Celeribacter indicus: one gene and its partner. Each later gene encodes a partner of the first gene's protein in a complex. Links are inferred from orthologs where the notes say so. Each region holds a gene or a part of one and is shown in the gene's direction. Other genes may lie near its edges.

What was found.
Region 2: the proteins of secY (region 1) and secA are in contact, whole or in part, in a crystal structure (PDB 3DIN), measured with the Thermotoga maritima proteins. The link is inferred for Celeribacter indicus from one-to-one orthologs. Residues at the interface, in WP_004081795.1 of Thermotoga maritima: Glu108, Gly109, Glu110, Glu111, Ala236, Glu237, Arg238, Arg239, Ile240, Thr241, Ile242, Gln243, Tyr244, Ala245, Arg246, Arg247, Val248, Thr249, Gly250, Arg251, Arg252, Val253, Tyr254, Gly256, Ala257, Ser258, Thr259, Tyr260, Leu261, Pro262; in WP_004082002.1 of Thermotoga maritima: Glu261, Ala262, Arg263, Lys300, Ala301, Arg302, Thr303, Ile304, Ile305, Leu323, Tyr324, Asp325, Pro326, Val329, Ser330, Tyr333, Ile336, Lys340, Phe345, Val349, Glu363, Phe364, Tyr374, Ser375, Gly376, Gly377, Glu393, Ile395, Thr482, Ser483.

Annotation. Positions count from the first base shown.
Region 1 is NZ_CP004393.1:658,715-674,653, forward strand. What follows is about bases 12,771-15,695. They hold secY (preprotein translocase subunit SecY), read left to right. Parts: upstream 12,771-13,516; coding sequence 13,517-14,875; downstream 14,876-15,695. Other genes in these bases: rplO (50S ribosomal protein L15), read left to right, coding at 12,936-13,412; P73_RS03435 (adenylate kinase), read left to right, coding at 14,872-15,513. Also shown: rplC (50S ribosomal protein L3), read left to right, coding at 1-514; rplD (50S ribosomal protein L4), read left to right, coding at 511-1,131; P73_RS03315 (50S ribosomal protein L23), read left to right, coding at 1,128-1,424; rplB (50S ribosomal protein L2), read left to right, coding at 2,163-3,002; rpsS (30S ribosomal protein S19), read left to right, coding at 3,006-3,284; rplV (50S ribosomal protein L22), read left to right, coding at 3,288-3,668; rpsC (30S ribosomal protein S3), read left to right, coding at 3,668-4,378; rplP (50S ribosomal protein L16), read left to right, coding at 4,393-4,806; P73_RS03345 (ion transporter), read left to right, coding at 5,018-5,785; P73_RS03350 (TIGR02466 family protein), read right to left, coding at 5,790-6,410; P73_RS03355 (bacterioferritin), read left to right, coding at 6,538-7,023; P73_RS03360 (DUF6636 domain-containing protein), read right to left, coding at 7,073-7,480; rpmC (50S ribosomal protein L29), read left to right, coding at 7,706-7,903; rpsQ (30S ribosomal protein S17), read left to right, coding at 7,916-8,143; rplN (50S ribosomal protein L14), read left to right, coding at 8,231-8,599; rplX (50S ribosomal protein L24), read left to right, coding at 8,599-8,904; and 10 more genes. UniProt on the Escherichia coli protein: The central subunit of the protein translocation channel SecYEG. Consists of two halves formed by TMs 1-5 and 6-10.
Region 2 is NZ_CP004393.1:260,855-269,089, forward strand. Bases 2,275-5,564 are described here. They hold secA (preprotein translocase subunit SecA), read left to right. Parts: upstream 2,275-2,661; coding sequence 2,662-5,364; downstream 5,365-5,564. Other genes in these bases: P73_RS01330 (peptidylprolyl isomerase), read right to left, coding at 2,275-2,481; P73_RS01340 (phosphate ABC transporter substrate-binding/OmpA family protein), read left to right, coding at 5,534-5,564. In the rest of the region: 8-oxo-dGTP diphosphatase MutT, read right to left, coding at 1-351; bifunctional glutamate N-acetyltransferase/amino-acid acetyltransferase ArgJ, read right to left, coding at 348-1,595; more of P73_RS01330, read right to left, coding at 1,627-2,274; more of P73_RS01340, read left to right, coding at 5,565-7,099; RadC family protein, read right to left, coding at 7,090-7,857; molecular chaperone DnaJ, read right to left, coding at 7,931-8,235. UniProt on the Escherichia coli protein: Required for protein export, interacts with the SecYEG preprotein conducting channel.

The DNA of each region.
Region 1 (15,939 bases):
CGTTTCCGGCATTTCGATCGGTAAAGGCTTTGCCGGTGCCATGAAACGCCACAACTTCGGCGGTCTGCGCGCCTCCCACGGCGTGTCCATCTCCCACCGGTCGCACGGCTCCACGGGTCAGTGTCAGGATCCGGGCCGGGTGTTCAAGGGCAAGAAGATGGCCGGTCACATGGGCGCGGTGCGCATCACGACCCAGAACCTCCAGGTCATCCGCACCGACAGCGACCGTGGCCTCATCATGGTCAAGGGCGCCGTTCCCGGCTCCAAGGGTGGCTGGGTGACGATCAAGGATGCCGTGAAGAAACCGTTCCCCGAGAACGCGATCCTTCCGGCCGCGCTGAAATCCGCGGCTGACGAAGCCGCGAAAGCCGCTGAGGAGGCCGCTGCCGAAGCCGCCGCCGCCGAAGCTGCCGCCGCTGAAGCCGCCGCCGCCGAAGCCGCTGCCGCGGAAGAAGCCGCCCTCAAGGACGCCGAGGCATCCATCGAGGCCGATAAGAAGGAAGGCGAAGAATGAAACTCGACGTGATCAAACTCGACGGCGGGAAAGCCGGCACGCTCGATCTCGACGAGGCCCTGTTCGGGCTCGAGCCGCGCGCCGACATTCTTCACCGCGTGGTCCGCTGGCAGCGCAACAAGGCGCAGGCCGGCACCCACAAGGTCAAGACCCGTTCGGAAGTGTCCTACTCCACCAAGAAGATCTATCGCCAGAAGGGCACCGGCGGCGCACGCCACGGCTCCCGCAAGGCGCCGATCTTCCGCAAGGGGGGGATCTACAAGGGCCCGACGCCGCGGTCCCACGCCCATGAGCTGACGAAGAAATTCCGCAAGCTCGGGCTGAAGCATGCGCTCTCCGCGAAGGCCGCCTCCGGCAATCTCGTGGTCCTGGACGAGGCGAAGCTCGCCGAAGCCAAGACCGCGCTGCTGGCGAAGGCCGTCAAGGAGCAGGGCTGGAAACGCGTTCTGGTGATCGACGGTTCCGATGTCGATGCGAATTTCAAGGCTGCGGCCGCGAACATCGCCGGCGTCGACGTGCTGCCGACCATTGGCGCCAACGTCTATGACATCCTGAAGCGTGACACGCTCGTGATCACGAAAGCGGGTGTCGAAGCTCTGGAGGCTCGCCTGAAATGACCAGCAAAGCTGAACTCTACGACGTGATCCGCAAGCCGGTCATCACCGAGAAAGCCACCATGGCCTCGGAGAACGGCGCGGTCGTGTTCGAAGTCGCCATCGACGCGAACAAGCCGCAGATCAAGTCCGCTGTCGAAGAACTCTTCGGCGTGAAGGTGAAGGCGGTGAACACCGTCGTCACCAAGGGCAAGACCAAACGCTTCCGCGGCCAGCCGGGCAAGCGCAAGGACGTCAAGAAAGCCTATGTCACGCTCGAGGACGGCAACGCCATCGACGTGACCACCGGTCTCTGATTTTTCAGGACCAGGTTAGACATGAAGATGCCCCTCGGCGAGAGCCGGGGGGCTTTTCGTATGCCCTGCCAAGCCATCAATCGGGTGCGGTGTATAGCGAGGAGCGCCCTCCCGTTTGAACCGGAGGCCGGGCACATGGGAGCCCGTTCCGAAGGTTTCATTGGCACGGCCGGTCTCTGCAGTGATTTGGGCGCAAAGCTCGCCCCTGGAGAATTCGGGCGACCTCTCCAATACTCTTCCAAGAGGTCGATGGATCATTCGCAGCGTGGCTCGGGCATACTTTGCCGTGCTCGCGCGTGCGCCAGATACAATGAGGTGTCGGACGGGTGCTTTTGAGGGAGACCTCAATCGAAACTCCCTGCCGAATATCGGCATTGAACGTCTTGCGGTGAATGTGCTGAGGTCTATCCATGTTCTCGCCCCTGAAATCTTTGTCCTCAAGATGTCAGGAAGCGATGAAGATTTGAATAATGTAGAGTGCGTTGCGTTTAGTCATCTGAAATGCACTCCACGGGCCGGCGCTCGCGGTCATCTTCCACCCCCAGCGCATTATTTCCACTCCGCACTGGACTCCCCCGCGAACTCCCCCTATACACCGCCCATCTCACGGCCCCGGATTCGTTTCCGGGGCTTGTGATTTGTGTGGGACGAGGGCCCCTGAGCCCCCGGCCTGAGACGAAAACGGGTCGTAGCGCGATGCTACATCACAGGACCCAAAGCTAACGGAAGACAGAAACTATGGCACTCAAGTCGTATAAACCGACGACGCCTGGCCAGCGTGGGCTGGTTCTGATCGACCGTTCGGAGCTTTGGAAAGGTCGCCCCGTCAAATCCCTCACCGAGGGTCTGACGAAGAACGGCGGCCGGAACAACACCGGACGGATCACGATGCGCCGCAAGGGCGGCGGGGCAAAGCGTCTCTATCGCATCGTCGACTTCAAGCGGAACAAGTTTGACGTCGCCGCGACCGTGGAACGGATCGAATACGACCCGAACCGCACCGCGTTCATCGCGCTCATCAAATACGAAGACGGCGAACAGGCCTATATCCTCGCGCCGCAGCGCCTGGCCGTGGGTGACAGGGTCGTCGCCTCCGCCAAGGCAGACGTGAAGCCCGGCAACGCGATGCCCTTCTCCGGCATGCCGATCGGCACGATCGTCCACAACGTCGAAATGAAGCCCGGCAAGGGCGGCCAGATCGCGCGTGCGGCGGGCACCTACGCCCAGTTCGTCGGCCGCGACGGCGGCTATGCCCAGATCCGCCTCTCCTCCGGCGAGCTGCGTCTCGTCCGTCAGGAATGCATGGCGACGGTCGGCGCCGTCTCCAACCCCGACAACTCCAACCAGAACATCGGCAAGGCCGGTCGGAACCGCCACAAGGGCATCCGTCCGTCTGTCCGCGGTGTTGTCATGAACCCGATCGACCACCCGCACGGCGGTGGTGAAGGCCGCACCTCCGGTGGCCGTCACCCGGTGACCCCGTGGGGCAAGCCGACGAAAGGCGCGAAGACGCGCAAGAACAAGGCGACGGACAAATTCATCGTCCGCTCGCGTCACGCTCGGAAGAAGGGTCGCTAAGATATGGCACGTTCTGTCTGGAAAGGCCCGTTTGTGGACGCCTACGTCCTCAAGAAGGCCGAGAAATCGCGCGAGAGCGGTCGCAACGAGGTCATCAAGATCTGGTCCCGCCGTTCCACCATCCTGCCTCAGTTCGTTGGTCTGACGTTCGGCGTCTACAACGGCCAGAAGCATATCCCTGTCAACGTCACGGAAGACATGATCGGTCAGAAGTTCGGCGAGTACGCGCCGACCCGCACCTATTACGGTCACGCCGCCGACAAGAAAGCGAAACGGAAGTAAGTCATGGGTAAGGCAGCAAATCCCCGCCGCGTGGCTGACAACGAGGCAATGGCGAAAACCCGCATGCTTCGCGTTTCCCCGCAGAAACTGAACCTCGTGGCCCAGATGATCCGCGGCAAGAAGGTCGACCGTGCCCTCACGGATCTCACCTTCTCCAACAAGCGTATCGCCCAGGACGTGAAGAAATGCCTTCAGTCCGCGATCGCCAATGCCGAGAACAACCACAATCTCGACGTCGATGAGCTCATCGTTGCCGAAGCCTGGGTTGGCAAGAACCTGACCATGAAGCGCGGTCGCCCGCGTGCCCGTGGCCGGTTCGGCAAGATCATGAAGCCGTTCGCGGAAATCACCATCAAGGTGCGTCAAGTCGAGGAGCAAAACTAATGGGTCATAAAGTCAACCCGATCGGTATGCGCCTCCAGGTCAACCGCACCTGGGACAGCCGCTGGTACGCCGATACGAAGGATTACGGCGATCTTCTTCTCGAAGATCTGAAAATCCGCGATTTCATCAAGGAAGAATGCAAGCAGGCCGGTGTGTCGCGCGTCATCATCGAGCGCCCGCACAAGAAATGCCGCGTGACCATTCACACCGCCCGTCCGGGTGTCATCATCGGCAAGAAAGGCGCGGATATCGAAACCCTGCGCAAGAAAGTCGCCGCGATGACCGACAGCGAGCTGCACCTCAACATCGTTGAAGTGCGCAAGCCGGAACTCGACGCGCAGCTCGTGGCCGAGTCCATCGCCCAGCAGCTCGAGCGTCGGGTGTCCTTCCGCCGCGCCATGAAGCGCGCCGTGCAGAACGCCATGCGCATGGGGGCCCTTGGCATCCGTGTGAACGTCGCCGGCCGTCTCGGCGGTGCGGAGATCGCGCGGACCGAATGGTATCGCGAAGGTCGCGTTCCGCTTCACACCCTGCGTGCGGACATCGACTACGCCCATGCCGAAGCTTCGACGCCCTATGGCATCATCGGCATCAAAACCTGGATCTTCAAAGGCGAGATCATGGAACACGACCCGCAGGCTCGTGACCGTCGCGCCGAAGAAGCACAAGCCGGTCCGGCGCCCCGTGGCGACCGTGGCGGCCGCCGCTAAGGAGGGTCTGAAACATGCTTCAGCCTAAGCGTACAAAATTCCGCAAAATGCACAAAGGCCGGATCCACGGCGATGCAAAGGGCGGGTCGGATCTGAACTTCGGCACCTTCGGCCTCAAGGCCGTGGAGCCCGAGCGCATCACCGCGCGTCAGATCGAAGCCGCCCGCCGTGCCATGACGCGCCACATGAAGCGTCAGGGCCGTGTCTGGATCCGTATCTTCCCGGACACCCCGGTGACCGCGAAGCCGGTCGAGGTGCGGATGGGTAAAGGTAAGGGCTCCGTGGACCGCTGGGTCTGCAAGGTCAAGCCCGGCCGCGTGATGTTCGAGATCGACGGTGTCGGCGAAGACATCGCCCGCGAGGCCCTGCGCCTTGCCGCGATGAAGCTTCCGATCAAGACCCGCACCTTCGTCCGCGAAGACTGGTAAACGTGCCGTCCGCGTCAGCGGACTGTCACGGGCATGTGGCAGCCGTTTTCACAGAAAACGACGGGAACATGCTCCGGTAAAAATTGACAGACCCCCGCCGAGAGATCGGCGGGGGTTTTGTCTTGTCTGATTTTTCTTTGTTCCTCCGTCCCTTGTCCTTGGCTGCGGCGGCACACATATCCGTCCCGGACATCTACAGGAGACGACATCCATGCGCGCGCAGCTTGCCGCCTTCCTCGACCGCCCCCTGACCCGCTACACGATCATGGGCGTCATTCTGTTCAACGCGGTGATCCTCGGGCTGGAAACCTCGCCCGCGGTCATGTCCCGCGTCGGCGGGATCATCACCTTTCTCGACGGGCTCTGCCTCGCGATCTTCGCCGCCGAAATCGCGGCAAAGATCTACGCGCGCGGCGCGCGGTTCTTTCGCTCCGGCTGGAACCTGTTCGATTTCGTGATCGTCGCGGTGTCCTTCGTCCCGGCGGGGCAGGGCTTCGCGGTGCTCCGCGCCCTGCGCATCCTGCGCCTTCTGCGCGTCGTCTCCGTCGCCCCGACGTTGCGCCGGGTGGTGGAGGGCTTCCTCTCCGCGCTTCCGGGCATGGGCTCGGTCTTCCTGCTGATGGGGGTGATCTTCTACATCGCCTCGGTCATGGCGACGAAGCTCTTCTCGCAGACCTTCCCCGAATGGTTCGGGGATCTCGGCGCCTCGGCCTATACGCTGTTCCAGATCATGACGCTGGAGAGCTGGTCCATGGGCATCGTGCGCCCGGTGATGGAGGCCCATCCCGATGCCTGGCTGTTCTTCGTCCCCTTCATCCTCGTGACCACCTTCGCGGTGGTGAACCTCGTCGTCGGCCTCATCGTGAACTCGATGCAGGATGCCCATGCGGAGGAAAGCAACGCCGCGACGGACAGCTACCGCGACGACGTGCTGGCACGGCTGGAGCGGATCGAGAAGGGGCTGAAGGAGCGGGGCTGAGCCCTCACTCGCCCCATTTGTAGTTGAAGCTCACCGACACCCGGTCGTATTCCGAGCGGTTCATCATGACCTCGTGGCGCAGCCAGCTTTCCCAGAGCATCACGTCGCCCGCCTCGGGCGCCATGTAGATGAAATTCTGCATCTCCCGCCGCGCCTCCTTCCGGCGCGCGGGGGAGGCCATCATCATCGCGTGGCGCGGATCCTCGAGCCGCAGGGAGGAGGCCCCGTCCGGCATCGCCACATAGGTCGTGCCCGAGATCACCGAATGCGGGTGGATATGGGCGGAGTGATAGCCGCCCTCCGGCAGGATGTTGATCCACAGGTCCTCGAGCACCAGCGGCCGGTCGCCGAGATCGAAGTCCAGATCCTCCGCGAAGCGCGCCACATGCCGGTCCAGGCTTTCGACCATGTCCTTGAAGATCGGGAACCGCCAGGGCAGGTCGGTGAGGGAGGCATAGGAGGTGTAGCCGGGATAGCCTTTCTCGTCGCACCATTGCTGCCCGGCCTCGTCGTCCTCCGCGATGGCATAGCAGCTGTCGAACAGCTCGTCCTGGTCGAGCGCGGGGCCGAAGGCATCGAGGCGATCCCTGTAAAGACGGGTGACGAAAAGGGATTCGATTGGCATGGTGTCTTCCTGGGACTGTGGATGCGCTGCGACACGGGATCGCATGGATGGCGAAAGATCGCATCCGGGGGAGGCGAATGCAATGCGGCGACCTACCTCAGGTCCGAACAGCAAAGGAGAGACGACCATGTCCAACGAAACCACGCTCAAGCATCTCAACACCGCACTCCAGATGGAACTCACCGCCACGCATCAGTACCAGTTGCATGCCCATGTGCTCGAGGATTGGGGGCTCGACCTGCTCGCCGCGAAGATGCGCGAGGAATCCAGCGAGGAGACCGGCCATTCCAATCGTTTTCTCGAGCGGATCTTCGAACTGGACGGCGAGCCGGAAATGGCCTTCAACGCGACGCCGAAGGTGGCGAAGTCGCTCCGCAACATGTTCGAGATGGACATGGCCGACGAAAAGGAGGCGATCGACTTCTACACCAAGGCGGCGAAGGACGCCTTCGCGGCGGACGATCTGAAGACGAAGAGACTTTTCGAGAGCATCGCCATCGACGAGGTCGGCCACAAGAACTGGCTTGATCTGCAACTGAGCCTGATCGAACGGATCGGCGAACAGAACTACGCCTCGAAATACGTATCCGGCGCCGACGCGGGCGAGGACTGACCGCGCCCGCCTGCGCCCCGCTGCCGCGGCGGCGGGGCGGTTCGCCGCCTCAGAACACCCGCTGGACGCTGCGCGACAGGAAGAAGCCGTGCCCGTCCTCGTTGCGGCATTCGAGCCCCGAGGTCGAGGAGGTACAGGTGAACCCGCCGAACTCGCCTGTCACGCCATATTCCGCCCGATCGAAGCCGTCCCGGCTGCGGTCGAGCGGCTGGCAATACATGGTCACGACCCCGCGGTCCGTCATTCCGAAATCGTGCCCCCAGTCCTCGACGCAATTCGCGGGTCTCGGATAGGGGGAGGGGCCGTCGATCTCGATGATCGTGCAGAGGATGTCGGAGGCTCCGGCTTCGAGCCCGACGCTGCACTGGACGTTTTCGGACGGAGTCTCGAAGGTGAAGACATCGGCATGGGCAGGAGCGGCGGCGAAAGACAGCAGACAGAGCGGCAGAACACGCATGGGAACCTCGTACCGGAGAGCAACGTAACGGCCGAAGCCTATCACCTCCGTCGATTCCCGGAAAATCCCAAGTTTTCCTTGCGCACCTGCCGCCATGCCCTTATAGAGCGGCATCTCACAGATTCCCCTTCGGGGGAGTCGTGCGCTTTGACATAACCCACCGGACCGAATGTCACCCCGAAACGGGCGCATTCCGGTGCTAACAGGACCAAGGAGAGGCGAACAATGAACGCCCAGGAACTGCGTGCGAAAACGCCGGACGAGCTCAGGAACGAGCTCGCCAACCTGAAGAAAGAGGCCTTCAACCTGCGCTTTCAGCAGGCGACCGGTCAGCTCGAAAACACCGCTCAGATGCGTAAGGTCCGCCGCGATGCCGCGCGCGTGAAAACCATTCTGAACGAAAAAGCCAACACGGCCGAGTAAGGAGAGCGACCCATGCCCAAACGTATTCTTCAAGGTGTCGTCACCTCGAATGCCAACGAACAGACCGTGACCGTGTCCGTGGAGCGCCGCTTCAAGCACCCGGTTCTGAAAAAGACCATCCGTAAGTCCAAGAAGTACCGGGCTCACGATGAGAACAACCAGTTCAACGTCGGGGACACCGTCCGCATCGTGGAATGTGCGCCGAAGTCGAAAACCAAGCGTTGGGAAGTGCTCGTCTGATCTGATCGGACAAGCCTCCTCCCAGCTTAATCGAAACCCTGGGGATCACGACAACTGCATGTCGCCCCAAAGGTCGGGAGAAACCAAATGATCCAGATGCAGACCAATCTGGATGTCGCTGACAACTCCGGCGCTCGCCGTGTTCAGTGCATCAAGGTCCTCGGCGGTTCCCACCGTCGTTACGCCTCCGTGGGCGACATCATCGTGGTGTCGGTCAAGGAAGCGATTCCGCGTGGCCGCGTGAAGAAGGGCGACGTCCGCAAGGCCGTCGTCGTGCGCACCGCTAAGGAAGTCCGTCGCGAAGACGGCACCGCGATCCGTTTCGATCGCAACGCCGCCGTCATCCTCAACAACAACAACGAGCCCGTCGGCACCCGTATCTTCGGGCCGGTGGTTCGTGAGCTGCGCGCGAAGAACTTCATGAAGATCATCTCGCTCGCTCCGGAGGTGCTCTGATGGCTGCCAAGCTGAAAAAAGGCGACAAGGTCGTCGTCCTCGCCGGTAAGGACAAGGGCAAGCAGGGGGAAATCACTTCCGTGCTGCCGTCCAGGGGCAAGGCCATCGTGGAAGGCGTGAACGTCGCCATCCGTCACCAGCGCGCCGCGCAGGGCGAGCAGGGGGGCCGTCGTCCGGTCGCCATGCCGATCGACCTGTCGAACCTCGCGCTTCTCGATGCCAACGGCAAGGCCACCCGCGTCGGCTTCCGCATGGAAGGCGACAAGAAGGTGCGCTTCGCCAAGACCACGGGAGACGTGATCTGATGCTCGACACCACCGATTACACCCCGCGCCTCAAGGCCGCGTATCGCGACAGCATTCGTGCCGCTCTGAAAGAAGAGTTCGGCTACAAGAACGACATGCAGATCCCGCGCCTCGACAAGATCGTGCTGAACATCGGCTGCGGCGCCGAGGCCGTGAAGGATTCCAAGAAGGCGAAATCCGCCCAGGAAGATCTCACCGCCATCGCCGGCCAGAAGGCGCTCGTCACGAAGGCGAAGAAGTCGATCGCCGGCTTCCGCGTGCGTGAGGACATGCCGCTTGGTGCGAAGGTCACCCTTCGCGGCGACCGCATGTATGAATTCCTCGACCGTCTGATCACGATCGCCATGCCTCGCATCCGCGACTTCCGCGGCGTTCCGGGCACCTCCTTCGACGGCCGTGGCAACTATGCCATGGGCATCAAGGAGCACATCGTGTTCCCCGAGATCAACTTCGACCAGGTGGACGAAGTCTGGGGGATGGACATCGTCATCGCCACCACGGCGAAAACCGACGCTGAAGCCAAGAGCCTGTTGAAAGCCTTCAACATGCCCTTCAACAGCTAATCGCGCGAGGAGTTTGAGAACATGGCAAAGAAATCCATGATCGCACGCGAGCGCAAGCGCGAGAAGCTGGTGGCCCAATACGCTGCCAAGCGCGCTGCTCTCAAAGAGGTCATCTACGACCAGGACAAGCCGATGGAAGAGCGGTTCCGCGCCTCCCTGAAACTTGCTGAACTGCCGCGCAACAGCTCGGCGACCCGCCTTCACAACCGTTGCCAGCTGACCGGCCGCCCGCATGCGTACTACCGCAAGCTGAAGGTCTCCCGGATCATGCTGCGGGAACTCGGCTCCTTCGGCCAGATCCCCGGCCTCGTGAAATCGAGCTGGTAAGGAGGACAGAGTATGAACGATCCTATCGGCGATATGCTCACCCGCATCCGCAACGCTCAGCTGCGCGGCAAATCCACGGTCTCCACGCCGGCCTCCAAGCTGCGCGGCTGGGTCCTCGATGTGCTGCTCGAAGAGGGCTACATCCGCGGCTATGAGACAGGCACGGACTCGAACGGTCATCCGACCCTCGAGATCAGCCTGAAATACTTCGAAGGCACCCCGGTCATTCGCGAACTGAAACGGGTCTCCAAACCCGGCCGTCGCGTCTACCTCGGTGTCAAGGACATTCCGCAGGTCCGCCAGGGCCTCGGTGTGTCGATTGTCTCCACCCCCAAGGGTGTGATGTCGGACGCGAACGCTCGCGCCAACAACGTTGGCGGCGAAGTGCTCTGCACCGTCTTCTAAGGAGGTCACCCGATGTCTCGTATTGGTAAGAAACCGGTCGAGCTGCCCAGCGGCGTTACCGCCTCTGTGTCCGGCCAGACCATCGAAGTGAAGGGCCCGAAAGGCACCCATTCCTTCACCGCCACGGACGACGTGACCATCGCTGTCGAAGAAGGCGCAGTCACCGTCACCCCGCGCGGCAAGTCCAAGCGCGCGCGCCAGCAGTGGGGCATGTCCCGCACGATGGTCGCGAACATGGTTCAGGGCGTCACCGACGGCTTCAGGAAAGAGCTCGAAATCAACGGCGTGGGGTACCGCGCCCAGATGCAGGGCAACGTTCTGAAGCTGAACCTCGGCTACTCCCACGAAGTGAACTTCGAGGTTCCGGACGGCGTGACCGTCACGGCGCCGAAGGTCACGGAGATCGTGGTGGAAGGCTCCGATCCGCAGCTCGTCGGCCAGGTTGCGGCCAATATCCGCGAATGGCGTGCTCCCGAGCCCTACAAGGGCAAGGGGATCAAGTACAAGGACGAGTATATCTTCCGCAAGGAAGGCAAGAAGAAGTAAGGACGCTCATCATGGCAAACAGCAAACGGACCCTGTTTCTGAAACGCCGCCTGCGCGTTCGGAACAAACTTCGCAAGAGCAATGTCGGAAAGCTGCGTCTTTCCGTGCATCGCTCGAACAAGAACATCAGCGTTCAGCTGATCGACGACGTTCAGGGCAAGACCCTCGCTGCCGCCTCCTCGCTCGAGAAGGATCTCGGCGTGGTCGGCAAGAACAACGTCGAAGCGGCGGCGAAAGTCGGCGCGGCGATCGCGGAGCGGGCAAAGAAAGCCGGTGTCGAGGAATGCTACTTCGACCGCGGCGGCTTCCTCTTCCACGGCAAGGTGAAGGCTCTCGCCGACGCCGCGCGTGAAGGCGGGCTGAAGTTCTGAAGACCTGCGGGGGGCGGTGACGCCCCCCCGATGATCCGGGGCTCCGCATCGGGCGGACCGCCACCGGGATCGAGTTCAACGGCGCCTCTCCCCGAGGATCAGCGCGCCACCTGATAAGGAAAGTTCTATGGCAGAACGTGAAAACCGCCGGGACCGTCGCGACCGCGACGAAGCTCCGGAATTCGCCGATCGTCTCGTCGCGATCAACCGTGTGTCCAAAACCGTGAAGGGTGGTAAGCGCTTCGGCTTTGCGGCTCTCGTGGTCGTGGGCGATCAGAAAGGCCGCGTCGGTTTCGGCAAGGGCAAGGCGAAAGAGGTCCCCGAGGCCATTCGCAAAGCCACCGAGCAGGCGAAACGCCAGATGATCCGCGTCCCCCTCAAGGAAGGCCGCACCCTGCACCACGACATGAACGGCCGTCACGGCGCCGGTCGCGTCGTCATGCGCACGGCCCCGACCGGGACCGGGATCATCGCCGGTGGTCCGATGCGCGCCGTGTTCGAAATGCTGGGCGTCCAGGATGTCGTCGCCAAGTCGATCGGCTCCCAGAACCCCTACAACATGATCCGTGCCACGCTCGACGGTCTCCGCAAGGAGGCCTCTCCGCGCTCCGTCGCGCAGCGTCGTGGCAAGAAAGTCGCGGACATCCTGCCCAAGCGCGAAGACGCGCCGCAGGAGAGCTCGCAAATCGCTGAGGAGGCTTGATCCATGGCCAAAACCATCGTCGTGAAGCAGATCGGCTCCCCGATCCGTCGCCCGGCCATCCAGCGCCGCACCCTCGTCGGCCTCGGCCTCAACAAGATGCACAGGACGCGTGAGCTCGAGGACACTCCCTCGGTGCGCGGCATGGTCGCCTCGATCCCGCATCTCGTGGAAATCGTCGAAGAGCGCGGCTGAGCCGCCCTCCCGCGACAGGACCAGCGAACGCCCCGCCCGATCCGGCGGGGCGTTTTGCATTGCGCGGACAGGGCAGGGGCGGGGCCCGGCCTGGCGCGCCTGCCGTCGGGAAAGGTCATTTCGCGGGCGAGTCCGGCGTTTAATGATGCAAGAATGACCAGTTTCAAAACTGATTGCATTTTGTGCATATCGGCTTGCTGAAAACAGGGGGATGTCAATCTTCCCGGACATCTCTACATCGGCGGTGCTCCCAGAGAGATCACAACGCACGGGGCATCTGGCCCCGGTTACAAGGACATCCGCCATGGCACATATCGCCCATCCCGCCGTTTCCGGCTCTTCCCCGCTGCGCCGCCTGCGCGCCCTGTTCGACGGCCTGCGTCACGCCTACGCCCGTCACCGCGCCTACGGCCAGACCTTCCGGCAGCTCGACGCGCTCTCCGATCACGAGCTCGCCGACATCGGCGTCGCCCGGCCGGAGATCCCGTCCATCGCCCGCCGTGCCGCCGACGCCGTCTGACGCCACCGCCGCATCCCATCTTTCCGAGGTCCCGACATGCAATCCGCCGTCACCTTCCCCACCGCGATCCGCCCCGTTTCCGTGCTCCTGCTCGCCCTGAAATCCCGCTGGCAACAGGGCCCCGCCCCGAGCTGGACCGAATATCTGCGCGCCACCCGCGGCTGATCCGCGCAGCGCACCACACGACAGGAAACGCCCCGCGATGCGTCGCGCGGGCGTTTTGCGTTGGCGAAATCCGGCGGCAATGTCCGACAAGACGCGCTCCGATCGCCATGTGGTGCTTGATCCGCCGGGCGCGCCGGTCTATACGCCCCCGGTGGACAACCCTGTCCGCAAGAATCAATCACGAACGCCGTGTGTGCCCGCTCCGTCGCTGGAGGGCATTTCCGGCAAGGAGAAGCGACATGAAACTGCACGAACTGCGCGACAATGAAGGCGCTGCGAAGAAACGCACGCGCGTCGGCCGCGGCCCCGGCTCCGGCAAGGGCAAGATGGGTGGCCGTGGTATCAAGGGCCAGAAATCCCGCTCCGGCGTGGCCATCAACGGCTACGAGGGCGGCCAGATGCCGCTCTACCAGCGCCTGCCCAAGCGCGGCTTCACCAAGCCGAACGCCAAGAAATACGCCGTCGTCAACCTCGGCCTGATCGAGAAATTCGTCGAGGCCGGCAAGCTCGACGCGGGCAACGTGACCGAAGAGACCCTCGTGTCCTCCGGCCTCGTGCGCCGCAGGCTCGACGGCATCCGCGTCCTCGCCAAGGGCGACGTGAAATCGAAACTCACCATCACCGCGACCGGCGCCTCCAAGGCCGCCATCGACGCTGTCGAAAAAGCGGGCGGTTCGCTCTCCGTGGCCGCGAAGGCCGACGCGGCCGCCGAATAAGGGTTGAGCGAAAGGGCGCAGCCCCTTAAATCAGCCTTGAGTTTTCCAAGCGCCGCCCCCGGAAGACCGGTCGGGCGGCGCTGTCGCGAAGAAAGAGACCATTAATGGCATCCGCAGCAGAACAAATGGCGGCGAACCTCGACTGGAGCACCCTCGGGAAGGCCAAGGAGCTTCGCCAGCGCATCTTTTTCACCCTCGGTCTTCTGATCGTCTACCGCCTCGGCACCTTCATCCCGGTGCCGGGCATCGACGGCAACGCCCTCCGCGACTTCATGGAGCAGGCCGCCAACGGCATCGGCGGCATCCTGTCGATGTTCACCGGCGGCGCGCTCGGCCGCATGGGGATCTTCGCGCTCGGCATCATGCCCTATATTTCCGCGTCGATCATCGTCCAGCTGCTGACCGCCATGGTCCCTTCCCTCGAACAGCTCAAGAAAGAGGGCGAGGCGGGGCGCAAGAAGATCAACCAGTATACCCGCTTCGGCACGGTCGCGCTCGCGCTGTTCCAGGCCTACGGTCTCGCCGCCTCGCTCGAGGCGGGCGATCTCGCCCATGATCCGGGCTGGTATTTCCGCGCGGGTGTCGTGATCACCCTCGTCGGCGGCACCATGTTCCTGATGTGGCTCGGCGAGCAGATCACCCAGCGCGGCATCGGCAACGGCATCTCGCTCATCATCTTCGTCGGCATCGTGGCCGAGATCCCCGGCGCGCTCGCGCAGTTCTTCGCCTCCGGCCGGTCCGGCGCGATCTCCCCCGTGATCATCCTCGCCGTGGTCGTGATGATCGTCGCCGTCATCGCCTTCGTCGTCTTCATGGAACGCGCGCTGCGAAAGGTGCATATCCAGTATCCGCGCCGCCAGCAGGGCATGCGCATCTACGACGCGCAATCCTCCCACCTGCCGATCAAGGTGAACCCCGCAGGCGTCATTCCGGCGATCTTCGCCTCCTCGCTCCTGCTCCTGCCGACGACGATCGCGACCTTCTCCGGCCAGCAGGACGTGGGTCCGGTGATGTCGACGATCCTCGCCTATTTCGGCCCCGGACAGCCGCTCTACCTTCTGTTCTTCGCGCTGATGGTCGTGTTCTTCGCCTATTTCTACACCGCAAACGTCGCGTTCAAGACGGATGACGTGGCCAAGAACCTGAAGAACCAGAACGGCTTCATCCCCGGCATCCGTCCGGGCAAGAAGACCGAGGAACACCTGGACTACATCGTGTCCCGGATCCTCGTGCTCGGCTCCGCCTATCTCGCCGCAGTCTGCCTTCTGCCCGAGATCCTGCGCAGCCAGTTCGCCATTCCGTTCTATTTTGGCGGAACTTCCGTGCTGATTGTGGTATCCGTCACGATGGACACGATCCAGCAAATCCAGTCCCACCTTCTGGCGCACCAGTATGAGGGGCTGATCGAAAAATCGCAGCTGCGCGGGAGGAAGCGCAGCAAGAGAGGGACAGCAAGACGATGAACATTATTCTCCTTGGCCCGCCGGGTGCGGGCAAAGGCACCCAGGCACGCCGCCTCGTCGAGGAGCGGGGCATGGTGCAGCTTTCGACCGGCGACATGCTGCGCGAAGCCCGCACCTCCGGCACCGACATGGGCAAGAAGGTCGCCGCGATCATGGATGCGGGCCAGCTCGTCACCGACGAGATCGTGATCGGCCTCATCGAGGAGAAGATCCGCGACGGCAATGCGGCCGGGTTCATCTTCGACGGCTTCCCGCGCACGCTGGCGCAGGCCGACGCCCTCTCCGAGCTTCTGTCGCGCAACGGCGCGCAGCTCGAGGCGGTGATTGAGATGCGGGTGGACGACGAGGCGCTGGTGCAGCGCATCACCGGCCGCTTCACCTGCGGCAATTGCGGCGAGGTCTATCACGACGTCACCAAGCCGACGAAACAGCCGGGCGTGTGCGACGTCTGCGGCTCCACCGATCTGAAGCGCCGGGCGGACGACAACGAGGACAGCCTCAAGACCCGCCTGATGGAATATTACAAGAAGACCTCGCCGCTCATCGGCTATTATTATGCCAAGGGCGACCTGAAGAGCGTCGACGGCCTGCAATCGCCCGACGAGGTGGCCGGGGAGATCGCGAAAGCGCTCGCATGAGTGGTTATCCGCCGGAGGGCCTTGACCCTCCGGTGATTCCCCTCTATGGCAACCCATCCCCGACGGGGTAAAGGATTCGCTTACGGGTCGCACCCAGACGCAATCATCATCGCATTCAGCTGTGGCTCGCGAGGGACCCCCCGCGGGCTTCCGTTGTGAAAAAAGGTTCCGGCGTTACGGAACCGCAACGAAAGGACAAGAAACGTGGCACGTATCGCTGGCGTGAACATCCCGACTGCAAAGCGGGTTCCCATCGCCCTCACCTATATCACCGGCATCGGCCCGTCTTCGGCCCGCAGCATCTGCGACGCCGTCGGCGTCGAGCAGACCCGCCGTGTGAACGAACTTTCCGACGCCGAAGTGCTCGCCATCCGCGAACATATCGACGCCAACTACACCGTGGAGGGTGACCTCCGCCGTGAAGTG
Region 2 (8,235 bases), 410 kb from region 1 along the record:
CATCGGATAGTCACGTAGCTCCGACGCCTTTGCCCATTTCAGCACTTGCCCCTCGCGCGGCGACGGAATGCCGTTCCACCTGCGACAGGCGAAAAGCGGCATCATCAGGTGGAAGTCGTCATAGCTGTGAGAGGCGAAGGTCAGTGGGGCGAGGCAGGAATTCCAGGTCTCGATCCCCAGTTCCTCGTGCAACTCGCGCACCAGCGCCGCCTCGGGCGTTTCGCCCGGCTCCACCTTCCCGCCTGGGAACTCCCACAGACCCGCCATCGCCTTCCCCTCGGGACGCTGCGCCAGAAGGACGCGGCCCTCGATGTCGATGAGGGCGACCGCCGAAACGAGCACGAGTTTCACGAACGGTAATCCGCGTTGATCGTGATGTAGCCATGGGTGAGATCGCAGGTCCAGACCGTCGCCGCCCCATCGTCGAGCCCGAGATCCACGCGGATCAGGATCTCGTCGTTCTTCATGTAGGCGGCGCCGGCCTCCTCCGTGTAGCTCGGGGAGACCCAGCCCTTTTCGGCGACGAGGATATCGCCGAACCAGATCGTGAGCCGATCCCGCTCCGCCCGCTCGCCGGACTTTCCGACCGCCATCACGATGCGACCCCAGTTCGGATCTTCGCCGGCGACGGCGGTTTTCACGAGCGGGGAATTGGCGATGGCCTTCGCCACCCGATGCGCCGGACCGTTCGCATTGGCGCCTGTCACCTGCACTTCGATGAGCTTCGTTGCGCCCTCGCCGTCGCGGGCGATCTGGATCGCGAGATCCTTCATGACGGCGTGCAACGCCGTGCGGAAGGCCTCCACGCGCGGGTCGGAAAATTCCGTGATGGGTGCCATTTCCGCCTTGCCGGTTGCGGCAAGGAGCACCGTGTCAGAGGTCGAGGTATCGCCGTCCACGGTCACGCAGTTGAAGGTCTTCGCATTGGCGAGCCAGAGGCATTGCTGAAGCACGTCACGCGAAATCGCGGCATCGGTGAAGATATAGGCGAGCATCGTCGCCATGTCCGGCGCGATCATCCCGGAGCCCTTGGCGAAACCGGCGATCTTCACCTCGGCCCCGTCGAGGCTCACGGTTTGTGTCGCACCCTTCGGGAACGTGTCGGTGGTCATGATGGCACGCGCGGCCAGTTCCATCCCGTCGGCATCGAGCGCCGCGTTCAGTTCGCCGATCTTGGCGGTGATCCGTTCCCATTTGATCGGTTCCCCGATCACGCCGGTCGAGGAGGTAAAGATGCGCTGTGCGTCGACACCGGTCTCTTCGGCGAGCGCTCCGGTGATTTTCGCCACCGCGTCGAACCCGCTCTTGCCGGTGAAGGCATTGGAATTGCCCGAATTGACGAGGATCGCGGCGCGTCCGTCGAGATCGAGGCCGATCTTCTGTTCGCAATCCAGCACGGCGGCAGAGCGTGTGCTGGACCGGGTGAAGACGCCCGCGACGGTCGTGCCCTCACACAGGTCCGCAAGCATCAGATCGGTGCGGCCGGAATAGCGAACCCCCGCTTCGAGAGCGGCAAAGCGGACGCCGTCAATGACGGGAAGGGAGGGAAAGCCCGCTTTCGGAGCCAGCGGGGAAACATGGGTGATCTTGGCCATGATCGGCGTCCTTTGCGTCGCGCGAGAGAACTCAGTCGTTCAGAAGTTCGTCATTGCGCATTGCAGCAGGATCTATGCCTTCGACCCGTTCGACGGTGCCTTCGGCCTCGAGCGTTTCCATCTTTTCGCGAATGGCGGCATCCTGAATCTCGGCCGCCAGCTCATCGCGGACCTCCTCGAGCGGCGGTACTTCCGCCATGCGGGTTTCCATGAGCTTGATCACATGCCAGCCGAACTGGGTCTGGACGGGCTCGGAGACCGCGCCTTCCTCCATGTCGACGACGGCTTCCTCGAAGGGGGCGACCATCATGCCGAGGCCGAACCAGCCGAGATCGCCACCGTTCGGGCCGGAGGGACCGGTGGATTTCTCACGCGCGAGCTCGGCGAAATCGGCGCCGCCCTCGAGTTCGGTCACGATTTCCTTCGCCTCATCCTCGGTTTCCACGAGGATATGTGCGGCGTGATATTCCCGACCCGGCTCGAAATCGGCGAATTTCGCGTCATAGGCCTCCTGGAGCGCCTCGTCGGTGATCGCCTCGTAGGCAACGTTTTCGAGCATGTGACCGGCGATCACCATGCGTTCCTCGTTCTCGAGCTGATATCTGAGCGCGTCGGTCGGCTCGCCAAGGGACTGCCTGAGCAGTTCCTGCTGGACGATCTGGTTCACGATCCCGTCGTAAAGCTGCTCATCGGAAAGGCTCTGATACTGCGGGGGAAGGCTCCGGCGCGCGGCGATGATGTGGCCGAGGGTGATCTCCGTGTCGTTGACCTTTGCAACGACGGTGTCGGGGGAGGTGTCGACCGGCGTCTCCTCTTGCGCGAGGGCCGGGGTGATGGCCATGAACGCGGCGGAAACGAGCGCGGCGGTCGTGAGGCGATATGTCATCGAGATTATCCTTCCTGTCGTAGCCATTCCGGGGCCCGACGTTGACAGTCCTGATATGGCCCACTACATCGCGAGAGGTCACTGAAGAGGAGCCTTTGCGACCGTTTCTATGAGGTCCGGGGCAATGGAGCAATCCCTCCTCTCACACGATCCTGTCAGGACGCATCGAGCGGAGAAAATATGCTGGGCATCGGTACACTCGCGAAAAAGGTCTTCGGGACACCCAACGATCGCAAGATCAAGGCGACCCGACCTCTGGTCGCGAAGATCAACGCGCTGGAACCGGAGTTCGAGAAGCTCGACGACGCCGGGCTCATCGCCAGAACCGAGGAGTTCAGGAAACGGCACGCGGAGGGCGAAAGCCTTGACACGCTCCTGCCGGAAGCTTTCGCGAACTGCCGGGAAGCGGCGCGGCGCGCGCTCGGCCTGCGCGCCTTCGACACGCAGCTCATGGGAGGGATCTTCCTGCACCAGGGCAATATCGCGGAGATGAAGACCGGCGAGGGCAAGACGCTTGTCGCGACCTTTCCGTCCTATCTGAATGCCCTTACCGGCAAGGGCGTCCATGTGGTGACGGTCAACGAATACCTCGCCAAGCGCGATGCGGAATGGATGGCGAAGGTTTTCGAGGCGCTGGGGATGACCTGCTCCTCGATCTACAGCCAACAGCCAGAGGACGAGAAGCGCGCCGCCTATGCCTGCGACGTGACCTATGCCACGAACAACGAACTCGGGTTCGACTACCTGCGCGACAACATGAAGGCGGAGCTCAAGGACATGGTGCAGCGCGGGCACCATTTCGCCATCGTCGACGAGGTCGACTCGATCCTGATCGACGAGGCGCGCACGCCGCTCATCATTTCCGGTCCCTCCGACGACCGCTCCGAACTCTACCAGTCGATCGACGGGATCATCCCCTCGCTCACGGAAGAGCACTACGAGATCGACGAGAAGGCCCGGCAGGTGACCTTCACCGAGGAAGGGAATGAATTCCTCGAGCAGATCCTGCATCAGAACGGCCTGCTTCCCGAGGGCCAGACGCTCTACGATCCGGAAAGCACCACCATCGTGCACCACGTCAACCAGGGCCTGCGGGCGCACAAGCTGTTCCAGAACGGCGTGCATTACATCGTGCGCAATGGCGAGGTGATGCTGATCGACGAATTCACCGGCCGCATGATGGCCGGGCGGCGCCTCTCCGAGGGTCTGCATCAGGCGATCGAGGCGAAGGAGCGGGTCGATATCAAGCCCGAGAACATCACCATGGCCTCGGTGACCTTTCAGAACTACTTCCGGCTCTACGAAAAGCTTTCCGGCATGACCGGCACCGCGGCGACCGAAGCCGAGGAATTCATGGAGATCTACAAGCTCGGTGTGGTCGAGGTGCCGACCAACCGGCCGATCGCCCGGATCGACGAACATGACCGGGTGTATCGGACGGAGAAGGAAAAGCTCGACGCCGTGGTCGAGTCGATCCGCGAGGCGCATGAAAAGGGGCAACCGGTGCTGGTGGGTACGACGTCCATCGAGAAGTCCGAGGAACTGTCGCAGCTCCTCACCCGCGGGGGGATCCCCCACAACGTGCTCAACGCGCGCCACCATGAGCAGGAGGCGCAGATCGTTGCGGATGCGGGGAAGTTGGGCGCGGTGACCATCGCGACGAACATGGCCGGCCGCGGCACGGACATCAAGCTTGGTGGCAATGTCGAGATGAAGGTGATGGAGGCGCTCGCCGCCAATCCGGAGGCGCATCCCGACGAGATCCGCGCGAAGATCGAGGCGGAACACGCCGAGGAAGAGAAGCGGGTTCTCGAGGCCGGGGGTCTCTATGTGCTCGCGACCGAACGTCACGAATCCCGCCGCATCGACAACCAGCTGCGCGGCCGTTCGGGCCGGCAGGGGGATCCGGGCAGATCGCTGTTCTTCCTCTCGCTCGAGGACGATCTCATGCGGATTTTCGGGTCGGACCGGCTCGATAAGATGCTTTCCTCGCTCGGCATGAAGGAGGGCGAGGCCATCGTGCATCCCTGGGTCAACAAGTCGCTCGAGAAGGCGCAGGCAAAGGTCGAGGGCCGCAACTTCGACATTCGCAAGCAGCTTCTGAAATACGACGACGTGATGAACGACCAGCGGAAGGTCGTGTTCTCCCAGCGGCGCGAGATCATGGAATCCGGCGACGTCAACGAGATCGTCGAGGACATGCGCCACGAGGTGATCGAGGATCTGGTCGCGGAGGCGATCCCGCCGAAATCCTATCCGGACCAATGGGACATGGAGCGCCTGCACAATTCCGTGGCCGAGACGCTCAACATGGATCTGCCGGTGGCCGACTGGGCGGATGAGGAGGGCGTCGACGACGACGTGATCGTGGAGCGCATCGAAAAGGCATCCGACGCGCTGATGGCGGAGAAGGCGGAAGCCTTCGGCGGCGATCAGATGCGGCAGATCGAAAAGCAGTTCCTGCTGAACACGATCGACAGCAAATGGCGTGAGCACCTTCTGACGCTCGAACATCTGCGCTCCGTCGTCGGCTTCCGCGGATATGCACAGCGCGATCCACTCAATGAATACAAGAACGAGGCCTTCCAGCTCTTCGAGTCCATGCTCGACGGCCTGCGTGCCGAGGTAACACAGAAACTGTCGCGCGTGCGCCCGATGACCGAGGCCGAGCGCCAGCAGATGCTCCAGCAGCTCATTCAGCAGCAGGCCGAGGTCGCGGCGAAAGGTCAGCCGCAGCCCGTGGGCGAACCCGAGGAGGGCCATCCCAATGCCGTTCCGGGCTTCGACGAGAACGACCCCTCGACCTGGGGCAATCCGGGACGGAACGATCTCTGTCCCTGTGGCTCCGGCAAGAAATTCAAGCATTGCCACGGCGCGGTCTGACCCGCGTCGTCCGGCATCGGGCGCTCTCCCCCCGCAGGCAGGGCGACGCGGCACGGAAGAGGCCCGTGGCCGCCGCCAAGTCGCTTTATCGGGTTGAAAAAGGCCGTCCGGACGCCGAATATCCGCGCCAGATCAACTACGGGCGGTCCGGAAACGGGGCCGGAATATCATGGTCGTTTCCGGCATGACGCGGATCGCCGCATTCGTCATCTCCCTTCTCCTTCCCGTCGCCGCGATGGCGCAGGACGTGACTCTGCTGTCGCGGGACGGGGCCATCGAGATCAGCGGGAATTTCCTGAGCTTCGATGGTGAGTTCTATCGGGTGGATACGGATCTCGGCATCCTTACCGTCGACAGTTCCGGCGTGCGCTGTGAAGGACCGGGGTGTCCGGATCTCGAAGGGTATTTCGCGCAGATCCGGCTCTCGGGCGAGGCGAGCGCGACGGAGAGCCTGCTGCCCGCGCTTATCACGGCTTTCGCCCTGCGCAACGGATACAGCACCGATGAGGCGATCACGCCGGACGGGCGAAAGCTCATGCGCCTTCAGGACACCGATGCCGATCTCACCGTCGCAGAATTCGTGCTGTCGGAAACGTCGAGCGCTGAAGGATTCGCGGATCTCCTGGCGGAGAACGCGGATATTGTCGTGTCGCTGCGCCGGGTGACCCGTGAGGAACGCGCGCTCGCCCAGGAGGCGGGCCTCGGCGATCTCCACGATCCGTTTCGGGCGCGGGTGATCGCGCTCGACGCGCTCGTGCCCATCGTGTCGCGATCCAACCGTCTCGAGGCGCTGTCGCTCGAGGCGCTCGGCGGCCTGTTCGACGGATCGGTCACCAACTGGTCTGAGATCGGCGGCCAGGATGCGCCCGTCGTCGCCCATCTCGTCCGTGACGATATGCTTGCCGCGAGTGCCTTTGCGCAGATGGTGCTGCATGAGGGAGTCGCGGAACAGGTGGTGACACATGACAGCTATGGCGATCTCATCGCTGCGGTCGAAGCCGATCCCTATGCCGTTGGCATGGCGCGCCTGTCGGGCGGCGGGTCGGTCAGGACACTCGGTCTCACCGGTGCCTGCGGGTTCGCCGCCGAGGTGAGCAGCAGCGATATCAAGACGGAAGACTATCCTCTTACGCGTTCGGTCCTTCTTTACACGCCGGCCCGGCGGCTTCCGGCTCTGGCGCGGGATTTTTTGCACTTCGTGGTGTCGCCCGCCGCGCAGATGGTCGTGGCGCGCACGCCCTTCGTGGATCAGGGGGTGGACGAACTCAGCTTCCGGGACCAAGGTCAGAGATTTGCCAATGCGATCAGCCGGGCAGGGCCGGAAATCACGCTCGCGGATCTGCAAGCCGTGACGACCGCCTTCCAGGGCGCGCGCCGGCTCACCCTCGGCTTTCGGTTCGAGGGTGGGTCGGTCCGTCTCGATGCACAATCGCGTTCCAACGTCCTTCTCCTCGCCGAATTGCTCGAGGCGGGGGTCTATGATGGCAAGACGCTGATCTTTTCCGGCTTTTCCGATAGCCATGGCAGCCCTGCCGTGAACAGGGGGCTGTCGGAGCGGCGGGCACAGGCAGTCCTCGCAGCGGTGAGGAAGGCCCTCGGGGAGGCGTTCGAGGCTGACCGCGTGACATTGACGAGCGCAGGTTTCGGAGAAGCGATGCCGCTTGCCTGCGACGACGTCGCATGGGGGCGCTCGCTCAATCGGCGCGTCGAGGTCTGGGTCCGCGATCAGAGATAGCATGCATCGCGAAAGCTCACTTCCGCAGATTTCCCGATGATCAGATGGTCGTGTAACTGGATGTCGAGCGCCTCCGCTGCGTCGCGGATCCGGTTCGTCATGGCGACGTCGGCATCGGACGGCGTCGGATCGCCGCTCGGGTGATTGTGGACGAGGATGAGGGCGGAGGCATTGAGTTCCAGCGCGCGCTTGACCACCTCGCGCGGATAGACGGGAACGTGGTCCACGGTGCCGCGGGCCTGCTCCTCGTCGGCGATCAGGATATTCTTGCGATCGAGATAGAGCACGCGGAATTGTTCGGTCTCCCGGTGGGCCATGGTCGTGCGGCAGTAGTCCAGAACGGCATCCCAGTTCGAGATCACGGGCCGCTGCATGATACGGGCGCGGGCAAGGCGATGTGCGGCGGCTTCGACGATCTTCAGATCCTCGGCGACGGCGATGTCCACGCCCTCGATCTCCAGCAGGCGCGAAACGGGGGCGGAGATGACGCGGTTGTAATCTCCGAGCGCCGCGAGCAGCGCGGCCGCGATGGGTTTGACATCGCTGCGGGGCAGGGCACGGTAGAGAACGAGCTCGAGCAATTCATAGTCCGGCATCGCCTGCGCGCCGCCGTCGAAGAACCGTTCCTGTAGATGCTTCCTGTGATCGCGCAGGTAGCTCGGAGGACGAGAGGGAAGCGCGACCGGCCGGGCCTCCTCGAGATCGAAGAGCCAGCCGGGCATTTCCCGGAACGCGGAGGGGGACGGTGTCGTGGTCATGAAGCAATCCATGACCCGATTCTCTGAAAAAGGGATTAACGGCGCATGAGGAAGGGCGCCGAAGCGCCCTCACTCAGCTTTTCATCCCGTCCCAGAATGTCTTGACCTTCCTGAAGAAGGACGAGCTTTCCGGGTTGTTGCTGTCCTCGCCGAGTTTTTCGAACTCCTGAAGCAGCTCTTTCTGTCTGGCGGTGAGGTTCACCGGCGTCTCCACCGCGAGTTCGATGAACATGTCGCCATGCCCGCCGCCTCGCAGTGCCGGCATGCCCTTGCCGCGCAGGCGCATCTGCCGCCCGGACTGGCTGCCGGCGGGGATTTTCACCCGCGAGCGGCCGCCGTCGATCGTCGGCACTTCGATATCGCCCCCGAGCGCGGCCG